3 regions of the Streptomyces sp. NPDC054770 genome follow, and region 1 is predicted to be linked to each of the others. Evidence: riboswitches for the same ligand, from Rfam matches in the RefSeq annotation. Region 1 holds a riboswitch; each other region holds the start of a gene.
What was found. A riboswitch is a leader RNA that binds a small molecule or an ion and turns the genes downstream of it on or off. The one in region 1 is predicted to bind cyclic di-AMP.
Positions count from the first base shown of each region.

Region 1 (3,770 bases):
CCGGGCGCGTACGGGTCGCCGAACTGCGCGGCGAGCATCACCAGCAGCGGGCGGAACCGCTTGCCTCCGGCCCGTACGAGGTGCTGCGCGGCCTCCGTGATGAACGGGACCTCGCTCTTGGTGGCTTCTAGCAAGCCTTCCTCGACAGCCGTCAATCCGGCCTGGACATCGGCTTCCAGAGCCTGGTCCCGCACGCTCAGCCCGAACGGCCCGACGACGGTCACGAGGGGTCTCCTGTCTGCTGGTGTCTACTGGCGATTACGCGGTTTGTCGATAGGTCGCTGCCCTCACTCAAGTCAGCGTATCCGGTCAGGTTTCGATCACCGATAGCGCCCACGGTTACACCCCGGGCGCTATCAGATCACGACCGTTATGTTTTTGATCAGCCGATACGACCTGACATCTACTGACTTAACAGGAAGTGCGGACAGTTGTCCCGAACCTCGGCTCCGACCGTGTCCGGACGGCCGTCCGGCGGCGAGCCTCCCGGACGAACCTCCCGACTGACTACTGCCCGGAAACGGCCCCGCCTCTCCCGGCCGACGTCACCTGCCCGGGCGTACCCCCTCGGCCGCCCACCGAATCCGGCCGTGGCACCCGGTGCACGAACGGCGGCACCTCATACACAGGTGTACATCCTTCTTCCACCACGACCTCCGCGCCTCCTGACTTACACCCTCCGCGCCTCCTGACCCACCCCGCGGCCTTCCACGCCGGACCACGGGAGCATCGACACCCGAACCGCCCACGACCGCCGCCGCGGCCCGCTCCGCGGACGGCTGCCATGACAACGACGCGCACCACGGCGGAGGTTCCGCCTTCACGACGGACACGCACACCGGGAGATCCCGCCGTCCTGGCCGCCTTTCCCCCACCCCCCACGTGACGAGTTTCACGTGCGCACCCGGCAGCCCAACTTCCCGGCCACCCCCGGCCGGTGGCACGCGCGCGTAGCCGACGCTTCCGAAGTTGACGGGGGCCGCACCGGAGAGGCACCCGATCGAGCGAACAAGGCCGCCGCCGACAGACGTCCACCTCGCCACACCACCTCGACTTATCCGAAATTCACTATAATCCGACAATTCGGACTCATCATCGAAATGAAGACACCGGGACATTCCGTCGAACCAGGAAATAGAGGGATTCAACGAATCCCTCTTGTCTGATTTGCCGCTATTGCGGTTTCGTGAGGTAGGTCACGAAAGGCCAGGCGGGGCAGAGCCGGTAAGGCGACCCTTCCTTCCCTTTCCCTGCGGGCCAGTTGAGGGTTGGCAGCCGCAAAGGATCAAGTGCCTCATAGGCCTCACTCCAAGCTCAATCGGTGTGTTGTGCGCATCAGGTACTTGTTCCGGACATGTGCTCTCGCATACGTTCCGGCTCGCCGGGCGGACGCCGAATCCTGCCGCCGCCCGTCGTAACCCATCGACGAGTTCATTCGCACGGCAGGAGCGGGGGACCCAGGTAAGCCGCCGGACCGGGCGACCGACGTCACGGACAGACGTCGTTCCGGAACGGCTAGGGGTGAAGTCGCATCGCCTTCGGGCGGTACGACCGGGCACTCCCCGGGCCCGAACCCGACAGCTCACCTCGCAGGCGACGGAGAGGAACAACGCCATGCTTGTTGCCGCCCAGCACCGCACTCCCCGCCGTAACCGCATCATCCGCACGCTCGTCGTCGCCGGCACCGGCGCCGCCGTCCTTGCCCTCCCGCTCATCGGGGCGACCACCGCCTCCGCCGCCGGGTCCTCCACCTCGACCGCCTCGACGACCCTCGCCGGGTACCCGAACAACCTCGACGGCTGGATCCGCGAGTCGCTCGCGATCATGAGGGAGAAGAACATCCCGGGCAGCTACAACGGCATCTACCGCAACATCATGCGGGAGTCCTCCGGCAACCCGCGGGCCATCAACCTCTGGGACTCCAACGCGGCCAAGGGCATCCCGTCCAAGGGCCTGCTCCAGGTCATCGACCCGACGTTCAACGCCTACCACGTGGCCGGCACGTCGTTCGACATCTACGACCCGGTCGCGAACATCACCGCCGCCTGCAACTACGCCGCCGCGCGGTACGGCTCTATGGACAACGTCCACGGCGCGTACTGACCGACGCTCCGCGTCAGTTGAAGAGTCTTTCGAGGACGACGGCGATGCCGTCGTCCTCGTTCGACGCGGTGACCTCGTCGGCCCGCGCCTTCAGTTCGGGATGAGCGTTGGCCATGGCCACCCCGTAGGCCGCCCACTCGAACATCGGGATGTCGTTGGGCATGTCCCCGAAGGCGATGGCCTGTGCGGGGCGCAGCCCCAGATGGCCGGCGGCCAGCGCCAGGCCGGTCGCCTTGGTCACCCCGCACGGCTGGAGCTCGACGGTCCCCGGCCCCGACATGGTGACCGTCGCCAGCGACCCGACCACCGCGCGGGCGGTCGCCGCCAGTTCGTCGTCGGACAGGGTGTGGTGCCGCAGCAGCACCTTGCTGATGGGCGCGCACCACAGGTCGTCCCGCCGGGCGACGCGCAGCGCCGGCAGGGTGGGGTGGGGCATCAGGTAACCAGGCTCGATGAGCGTGAGCCCGTCAACGCCGTCCTGGTCGACCGCCGCGTACACCTGACCGACCTCGGCCTCGATCTTGCCGAGCGCGGTCTCCGCCAGCTCCCGGTCCAGGGTGACCGACCACAGCAGCCGGTCCGCGCCGGCGTCGTACACCTGCGCGCCCTGGCCGCAGACCGCGAGTCCCGTGCAGCCGAGGTCGTCGAGGAGCGGGCGCACTCTCGGTGCGGGACGGCCGGTGACCACGAGGTGCCGGGCACCGGCCCGGCCGGCCCGCGCGAGCGCGGCGAGCGACCGCTCCGAGAGGGTGTCGTCGGCACGCAGCAGCGTGCCGTCCAGGTCGGTGGCGATCAGTGAGTACGGGGAGGGTGCGACCATGATCAGAGAATACGGACAGCACGCCGCTGGGACTCACTGTGCGTTTCGGCCTCAAGTGACGCCCGCCTCCGCCGTGATGGGGCCGTTGTCAGTGGCGGGCGTTACGTTCTCGGTGAGTCGGTTTCGCTGATCTGACGGGGGCGCTGGTGATGGCTGACGGGCAGGGGGACTTCCGGGCATATCTGCTGGAGGCGGCGACCGGGGTGCTGGAGCGGTTCCCGCTGGAACTGCGGCCGGAGATCTACGCGCTGTCCTTCCGCATCTGGCGGGTCGACGACGACAACCGCAGACCCTTTGTGGCGATCGGCTACAACACGGAGATCCAGTACGAGGCCGAAAGACGCCCCGACGACCCGGGCGAGGCCCGCTGGAACTACGCGTGCTGGCTCCTCGACGGCTTCGAGACGCTCGGCAACTGCCCCGAGGACCCGGTCGGCGGTGCGCTGTACGTCGAGGAGGTCCGGCGGCTCGGAATCTGGTTCGACGGGGACGGCGACGCCGCCGAACTGGACGCCGCACGCGAGCTGTTGGCCCTGCACTTCGCCGACGCGTGTGTCCGGCTGGCCCGGGATCTGCACGACGGAGGCCGGATCGAGAAGGTCCTCGGGCGGCCGCTGCCGGTGGTGGTCTTCGACATGTACTGCCCGGGCTGGGAGGTCGAGGCCACGGAGGCGGCCAACCCGCCGGAGCTGATCGAGGAGTTCCTGGCCTGGCAGCGGGCGGCCGAGGAGGCGGCATAGCCTTCGGGGCCGGGTGACGATCCGGCCCCGGGGTGTCAGGCGTGGGCCGCCGCCAGGTGCCTGGCCAGGCGCGGTGAGGCGAACTCCGTGCCGCACACGAACCGCAT
Region 1 covers NZ_JBSHBL010000007.1:31,869-35,638, forward strand. Annotated here, with positions in the region: gene ACWGKQ_RS09125 (polyprenyl synthetase family protein) at 1-224, opposite strand, end outside; cyclic di-AMP (ydaO/yuaA leader) riboswitch at 1,414-1,611, shown strand; gene ACWGKQ_RS09130 (transglycosylase SLT domain-containing protein) at 1,615-2,103, shown strand; gene ACWGKQ_RS09135 (HAD family hydrolase) at 2,117-2,923, opposite strand; gene ACWGKQ_RS09140 (hypothetical protein) at 3,073-3,663, shown strand; gene ACWGKQ_RS09145 (FAD-dependent oxidoreductase) at 3,699-3,770, opposite strand, start outside.

Region 2 (3,770 bases), on a different contig from region 1:
GTGATCGGCAAGACACGACCATGAGTCGGCGTGACACGGCCGGGCCTGGCGCGCAAGCGGATACGGAGTCGGTGATGGACAAGGGTTGGGGTCTGATCGGTTTCGTTCGAATCTGATCAGACTCGTCTTGGGCTGATCAATCCGTGAGTGCGGTCATGAAGCCCGCCCAGCTCTCGGGGGAGAAGAGCAGCGCGGGTCCTGCCGGAGCCTTGGAGTCGCGTACGGCGAGCAGTCCGGCCGACGGGCCGGAGCGCGGCCGTGCCGTCTCCACGCAGTTGTTCGCTCCGGTGCTGTAGCTGCTGCGCAGCCACCGCAAACCGTGCAGATCAGCACTTGAAGGTACGTTCCGAGGCAGTGCAGTCATGGTGCCTCCTTACGCGCCGTCAGCTATCCCGGCGATGTAATCCAACGAGTCCTCGGGCGAAAGGGCGTGGATCCGGAGCGTGTCGAAGGCCTCCGTGTAGGCCTGGAGGTCTTCTTTCCGCTCCAGGTAGAGGCTACTCGTCAACTGGTCGATAACAACCACGTCCAGATCAGAAGTGCTCGGAAATGAGAAGATTACGAAAGGCCCGGTGATGCCGACATGCGCCCCGGCCGCGAACGGCAGTACCTGGAGCCGCACTTGGGGCAACCGGGCCGCCTCCATCAGCCGCGCCAGCTGCCGCGCCATCACGCCGGGACCGCCCACCTCCCGGCGCAGCACGGCCTCGTCCAGGACCGCGCTGAGCTTCAGCGGCGGATCGTTTCGCAGCACGTCCTGCCTGGCCAGACGCACCTCCACCAGGGCGTCCAGGGCCTCGTCGTCACGCCCGTCGACGGCCGCCCGGGTCACCGCACGCGCGTACTCCGGGGTCTGCAGCAGCCCCGGCACGACCGAGGTCTCCAGCGTGCGCATCGCGCTGGCCTGCGACTCCAGGCTGATGAAATCACGGTAGGCGGGCGGCAGTACGCCACGATAGGCGTGCCACCAGTGGTGCCGTCCCGCGGTGTCCTCAGACCCCGCCAACACCAGGAGCAACTCCCGCAGTTGCCCCTCGACCACGCCGTAGGCGTCCAGGAGTAACCGCACATCGGCCGGTTTCACACCGCTGGCGCCGGTTTCGATCCGGCTCACTTTCGACTGGTGCCAGCCCACCAGACGGGCGGCCTGACCGCTCGTTAGGCCGGCGCCGGTGCGCAGTGTGCGCAGTTCGGCGCCCAGTTTCCGGCGGCGTACCGCGGGACCGTTCTGCATGGGCTACTCCTTACTCCTTCCGAGCCGCCCAAATACGGTCTGAGGTAGCAGAGTTCACCGCTTCGAGCGACAGATATATGCATATCTTGGTGGATCGCTCCCCGTGACCGGCCCGGTAATGGCAGTCTGGCGAAGAAGCACCAGTCCGGGACCGTACTCGAACCATCCGCACCGTGTCGGACTCCGGTCCCGAGGAAAGGGACGACGTCGCCATGGCAGACCACCTGGAAGCATCCGTCACCCTGCCGAGCGATCCCGCCTCGGTCTCCGCCGCCCGCTCCTATGTGCTGGACACCCTCGCCGAGTGGGGACTGCCACCGGAGACGGAGACCGCGGACACCATCCGCCTCATCGTCTCGGAACTCGCCACCAACGCCGTGCAGCACACCTTCGGGCAGTCACCCACCTTCACGGTGGACCTGGTGCTCGACCGTGACGAACAGCTGCGCATCGGCGTCACGGACAGTCATCCGCGCTTCCCCAAGAGACTTCCCGCCGCGGTCCAGCAGGACAACGGGCGCGGCATGGTCATCATCCGCTGGCTGACCGCCGAGTGCGGCGGCAAGCTCCGGGTGCGCCCCACCCGGGAGGGCGGCAAGACCGTCTCCATCGAACTCCCCTGGACGGTCCCGGCGGGCACCGTCACAGCGGCCGGTCAGCAGGAGCCGTAGCCCCGAGCCCTGCCGGCCGGCCGCTGGAACGGGTCAGCTGACCCGGCCGTACCAGACGCTGCGCGTCCAGATCTTCTGGAGCCTCACCACGTCCCCGGTCTTCGGGGCGTGCCAGATCTTTCCCTTCCCGGCGTAGATGCCGACGTGGTACACGCTGGAACCCGAGTGGAAGAAGACCAGGTCCCCGGCCTTGCGGTTGCCGGCCGAGATGTGACGGGTCTTGTTGTACTGCTGGGCCGCGGTACGCGGCAGCTTCTTGCCCGCCTTCTTGAACGAGTACAGCGTGAGCCCCGAGCAGTCGAACCTGTTCGGACCGGTGGCTCCCCACCTGTACGGCGCGCCCTTCTTCGAGGCAGCGACCTGAAGTGCCTTCGTCGCCATCGTGGCGGCCGAGGCGTCGGAGGCGACACCCGGGATCACGATCGAGCCGCCCACGGCGGCGATGGTCAGCGCCGAGGCCGTACCGGCCCGGGCCATCAGCGACGGAACACGATTGAGCGCAGTCATGCGCAACCCTTCGTCAGCCGCCTGTGAAGGATGACCTGTCGGATTCGGGCTGGCGAAGTTGCCCGGCCGTGTTGCCACGGCTTCACCCCAAGGGCTGCTCGGTCCGGTCGTGGCGCGACCGTTCCGGCGACCCGGCTTGCTTGGGTCCTCCACTCCTGCCGATGCACTTCTGTCGACGGGTCAATCCGGGCGGCGGCAGGACTCGGCGTCCGCCCGGACCGCCCCGCCGCTGTGGCGGGGGCTTGTCGTCAGACAGGGATCTTCACGCACTCGTGTCCGAAAATCCCAATGGAATCGGGGATTTGTGGGGTTACTCACCACCCACCCGTTCGGGTGGACAGTGCTGTGTTCGATTCTCCGTCAACTGCCCTGCGTAGCCCCGGACCTGCGAGGAAGCTGTTCGCGGGCACCCCCGCGCAGGCAACCTGAGCGGCCCCCGCGGGCAGGTAAAACCACGCCACACTCCGCCGAACGGCGGTAACCCCTTTGGGTCGTTTCGACTCCGGCCCGGTCGCGCCGTCGACGCGCCGGACCGGAGTCCGGCGGGTCTCACCGTACGCAGTCGGGCGGGAGTGCGACGCGAGCGGTCCGGCGCTCGCCGTCGAGCACCCGCAACGCCCGTGCCAGCGTGTCCCCGTGGAGCTCCGTCTCGCCCCGCAGATGCATCAGGGCCAGCGCGTCACGCAGCTCGGACGCCGCGCGCACCAGCGCCTGCGCGGCGCGCAGCGCGCGGTAGGTGTCCTCGTTCTGCGCCGGATTGATCCGGCCCAGTAGATCCACCACGTCCAGGTAACGGTCGATCAGCTCGCCCTCGGCGCGGGTCAGCGCGGGCAACGGCGGAAGTTCCGGGGGCAGCATCGGCGGCTCACCCCGCGTCCGGCAGGCCGAGCGAGGTCCGGCGGCTGGGCACGACTCGGTCCACCAGTCCGTAGGCCAGTGCTTCGTGTGCGTCCAGGACCAGATCCCGCTCCAGATCCCGGTGCACCTGCTCCGCCGTGCGCCCGGTGTGCCGGACGAGGATCTCTTCGAGCAGCGCCCGGACCCGCTCCAACTCCTCGGCCTGGATGAACAGATCACTCGGTTGGCCCTGTACCGGTTCCGGCAGCGACGGCTGCTGGAGCACGATGCGGGCGCCGGGCAGCACGGACCGCTTGCCCGGTGTGCCGGCCGCGAGCAGCACCGCCGCCGACGCCCCGGCCTGCCCGAGGCAGATCGTCTCCACGTCGCAGCTCACGTACTGGACGGTGTCGTAGATCGCGGCCATCGCGCTGAACGACCCGCCCGGGGAGTTGATGTACAGCGAGATGTCCCGCTCCGGAGCCGCGTACTCCAGGTACATGAACTGCGCCATCACGTCG
Region 2 covers NZ_JBSHBL010000018.1:6,268-10,037, forward strand. Annotated here, with positions in the region: gene ACWGKQ_RS17970 (8-amino-7-oxononanoate synthase) at 1-24, shown strand, start outside; gene ACWGKQ_RS17975 (DUF397 domain-containing protein) at 137-364, opposite strand; gene ACWGKQ_RS17980 (helix-turn-helix domain-containing protein) at 374-1,234, opposite strand; gene ACWGKQ_RS17985 (ATP-binding protein) at 1,447-1,905, shown strand; gene ACWGKQ_RS17990 (C40 family peptidase) at 1,939-2,412, opposite strand; cyclic di-AMP (ydaO/yuaA leader) riboswitch at 2,416-2,597, opposite strand; gene ACWGKQ_RS17995 (hypothetical protein) at 2,962-3,270, opposite strand; gene ACWGKQ_RS18000 (ATP-dependent Clp protease proteolytic subunit) at 3,278-3,770, opposite strand, start outside.
Region 2: linked by a shared signal. The riboswitch ahead of ACWGKQ_RS17990 (C40 family peptidase) and the one ahead of ACWGKQ_RS09130 (transglycosylase SLT domain-containing protein) in region 1 are both predicted to bind cyclic di-AMP.

Region 3 (3,770 bases), on a different contig from region 1:
GGCCGCACCCGCGGCTGATGTGCGGGTGGCCGTTCTTCCCGCGCTTCCCTTCGCCGACGGAGAGTTCGACGCCGTCGTGGCCAACTTCGTTCTGAACCATGTGGGCCGGCCCAAAGTGGCGCTGGCTGAGCTGCGCCGTGTGGTGCGGCCCGGCGGCTGGATCGCGTTGACGACATGGGCGGCGCCGCCGGCGCCGGGACAGGCTCTGATCGGCCGTGCGATCGAGGCCGCGGGTGCGGTGCGCCCACCGCATCTGCCCGCAGGGCTGGCTCCTGAGGATGATTTCCCCCGTGACGAGAGCGGCCTGACCGGGCTGATGGACGCGGCGGGGCTGCGCGAGGCGGAGTGCGCGACCTTGCGTTGGGATCACCGCGCGAGCGCCGACGAGTGGTGGAGCGGTCCTGCGAGCGGAGTGGCGTTCGGCGGGCAGCTGGTGCAGAGCCAGACACCCCGGATCCGCGCCGAGATCAAGCGTCACTTCGATGTGTTCAGTTCGGAGTTCGCTGCCGAGGACGGTCTGCTGGCCCTGCCGCATGCGGCCCTGCTCGCGCGCGGGCGCCGCTGACCCGGGCGTCTGCAGATGCCGGCCTGCAGTCGGCTCAGGCCGGGCGTACCACGCTGTGGATGATCGACTCGCCGCCGTAGTAGATCGACTCCTCCCGGACGTAGGCGCCGGGCTTCGGGGCGTGGATCATCATGCCGTTGCCGATGTAGATGCCGACGTGGCTGACGTCGTCGTAGAAGAAGACCAGGTCGCCGGGTCGGGCGTCGGCGAGGGAGACGGTGGTGCCGGCGTTCACCTGGTCGTAGGTGGTGCGCGGCAGGGAGACGCCCGCGGCCTTCCAGGCGGCCTGGGAGAGCCCGGAGCAGTCGTAGGAGCCGGGGCCGGTGGCGCCCCAGACGTACGGCTTGCCGATCTGTGCGCGGGCGAAGGCGATCGCCTTGGCGGCCTTCGTGGCGTAGGCGGAGGAGGAGCCGCTCGACGTGCCGGAAGAGGAGCTGCCCGATGCGGCGGACGACGACGTCTCCTGCTCGGCGGCCGCGGCCTGCTGCTTCGCCAGCTCCGCCGCCTTGCGGGCCGCCACCTCCTCCTGCTGCTTCTCGATCGCCGCCAGCCGCGCCTTCTCCGCGGCCGTCAGCTGCGACAGCAGCTCCCGCGCGGAGGCCAGCTTCGTCTGGACGGTGGTCTTGGCGGTCTTGAGGTCGTCCTGCGTCTCGGTGAGCGTTTCGAGGCTCTTGGCGGCCTCCTGCCGCTTCCTCATGGTCGCGGACTGCTGGGTGACGTAGTCGTCGACCGCGCCCTTCTGGCGTGCGGTCAGCCGGCTCATCAGCTGGTCCTGGTCGAAGTAGTCCTGGGGACTGTCCGCGAGCAGGAAGGTCGCCGTGTCGGGGGCGGCGGCCCCGGTCCGGTACTGGGCCGCGGCGAACGAACCCAGCTCCTCACGCGCCTTGTTCAGCCGGTCCGTGCGCTCGGCGACGTCGTCGAGCAGGGTGTCGACCTGCTTGCGCTGCCGGCCGGTCCGCTCCTTGGCGGCGTTGTACTTCTCGGTCGCCGACTCCGCCTGCCGGTAGAGCGAGTCGACCTTCTTCTCGACCTCCTCCAGGCTCGGCTTGCCGTCCTCGGGGGGCGCGGCCTCGGCCGTCTGGGAGAACAGGGCCATGGAGGTGAGGGCGGCGGTGGCCAGCGCGGGGGTGCGTATGCCCGCCGCGCGCGTTCCTGACGGCCGGGACTTGCGGTGCGACGCCAACGGAGGCGACTCCTTCCACGTTCCGCCTACCGAGTTAGCTGTCGGGTTCGGGCGGGTGGTTCGGAAGGGTTGCCCTACGGTCCGCTCCCCGGAGGGGAGTCGGGACCGATTCACCCCGGGATCGGTGGGTCCCCGGCTCCGGATGCGCGGCGGCGCCCCGGACTCGGCGGAGGCCGTGCGGCCCGGCGACGTTCGCCGGTGGGGGTCGCGCGGCCCGCCTCGCACGCTAACCAACTCGTGTGGCCTCTGTGAAGGTTGATGTGCGATATGCCCGATACATTTTCGTGACCTTGTTGTTAGAACTTGTTAAGGCAAGGTCATCTGGGACGGTATGAGTGACTTGTTCGGAAGGGTGCCGCTGGTTCGCGCTGGGGGAGTGCGGCTCCGTGCTCCGCGCCGACCTGCCGTGACGGAGCGGAACCGGTCGGTCACCCGGGCGAGTTTTCGGGGCGGCGACCGGTTGTCGGTGGGGCGCCCTAGACTCGGAGAGCGATGAGCAGCCTCTTTGACGACAGCTTCCTGGCGAGCCTCCAGGCCCCCCGCGGCCATGACGAGGAACCCCCGCCGCCGCCCGAGGACGAGCACGCTCCGGAGTCGATTCCGGACGATCTGTTCGGCGGGAAGTTCGACGTGCCCCCGGACCGAGACGCCTACTACCGCGACGGCGCCGCCCGCCCGGCCCTGGACCCGGCCGCGCTCCTGGACGGGCTGAACGACAACCAGCGGGCGGCCGTGGTGCACGCCGGCTCCCCGCTGCTCATCGTGGCCGGCGCCGGTTCCGGCAAGACGCGCGTGCTCACCCACCGCATCGCCCACCTGCTCGGCGCGCGCCAGGTGCACCCGGGCCAGATCCTCGCGATCACCTTCACCAACAAGGCCGCGGGCGAGATGAAGGAGCGGGTCGAGCACCTCGTCGGCCCGCGCGCGAACGCGATGTGGGTGATGACCTTCCACAGCGCCTGCGTGCGGATCCTGCGCAGGGAGAGCAAGAAGCTCGGCTTCACCTCCTCCTTCTCGATCTACGACGCGGCCGACTCCAAGCGCCTGATGGCCCTGGTCTGCCGCGACCTGGACCTCGACCCCAAGCGCTACCCGCCGAAGTCCTTCAGCGCCAAGATCAGCAACCTGAAGAACGAGCTGATCGACGAGGAGGACTTCGCCGCCCAGGCCGCCGACGGCTTCGAGAAGACCCTCGCCCAGGCCTACGCCCTGTACCAGTCGCGGCTGCGCGAGGCGAACGCCCTCGACTTCGACGACCTGATCATGACGACGGTCAACCTGCTGCGCGCCTTCCCGGACGTCGCCGAGCACTACCGCCGCCGCTTCCGGCACGTCCTGGTCGACGAGTACCAGGACACCAACCACGCCCAGTACGCCCTGGTGCGCGAGCTGGTCGGCACCGGCGCGCCCGACCTGCCCCCCGCCGAGCTCTGCGTCGTCGGTGACGCCGACCAGTCGATCTACGCCTTCCGGGGCGCGACGATCCGCAACATCCTCCAGTTCGAGGAGGACTACCCGAACGCGACGACGATCCTCCTCGAACAGAACTACCGCTCCACGCAGACGATTCTGAGCGCCGCCAACGCGGTCATCGAGCGCAACGAGTCCCGCCGCCCGAAGAACCTGTGGACCAACGCGGGCGCGGGCGCGCAGATCACCGGCTACGTCGCCGACACCGAGCACGACGAGGCGCAGTTCGTCGCCGAGGAGATAGACCGTCTGACGGACGCGGGCGAGGCGAAGGCCGGCGATGTCGCCGTCTTCTACCGCACCAACGCCCAGTCCCGCGTCTTCGAGGAGATCTTCATCCGCGTCGGCCTGCCCTACAAGGTCGTCGGCGGGGTCCGCTTCTACGAGCGCAAGGAGGTCCGGGACGTCCTGGCCTACCTGCGGGTGCTGGCCAACCCGGAGGACTCCGTCCCGCTCCGGCGCATCCTCAACGTCCCCAAGCGCGGTATCGGCGACCGCGCGGAGGCGATGATCGACGCCCTCGCCCAGCGCGAGAAGATCAGCTTCCCGCAG
Region 3 covers NZ_JBSHBL010000004.1:181,160-184,929, reverse strand. Annotated here, with positions in the region: gene ACWGKQ_RS06235 (class I SAM-dependent methyltransferase) at 1-565, shown strand, start outside; gene ACWGKQ_RS06230 (NlpC/P60 family protein) at 600-1,748, opposite strand; cyclic di-AMP (ydaO/yuaA leader) riboswitch at 1,757-1,927, opposite strand; gene pcrA (DNA helicase PcrA) at 2,241-3,770, shown strand, end outside.
Region 3: linked by a shared signal. The riboswitch ahead of ACWGKQ_RS06230 (NlpC/P60 family protein) and the one ahead of ACWGKQ_RS09130 (transglycosylase SLT domain-containing protein) in region 1 are both predicted to bind cyclic di-AMP.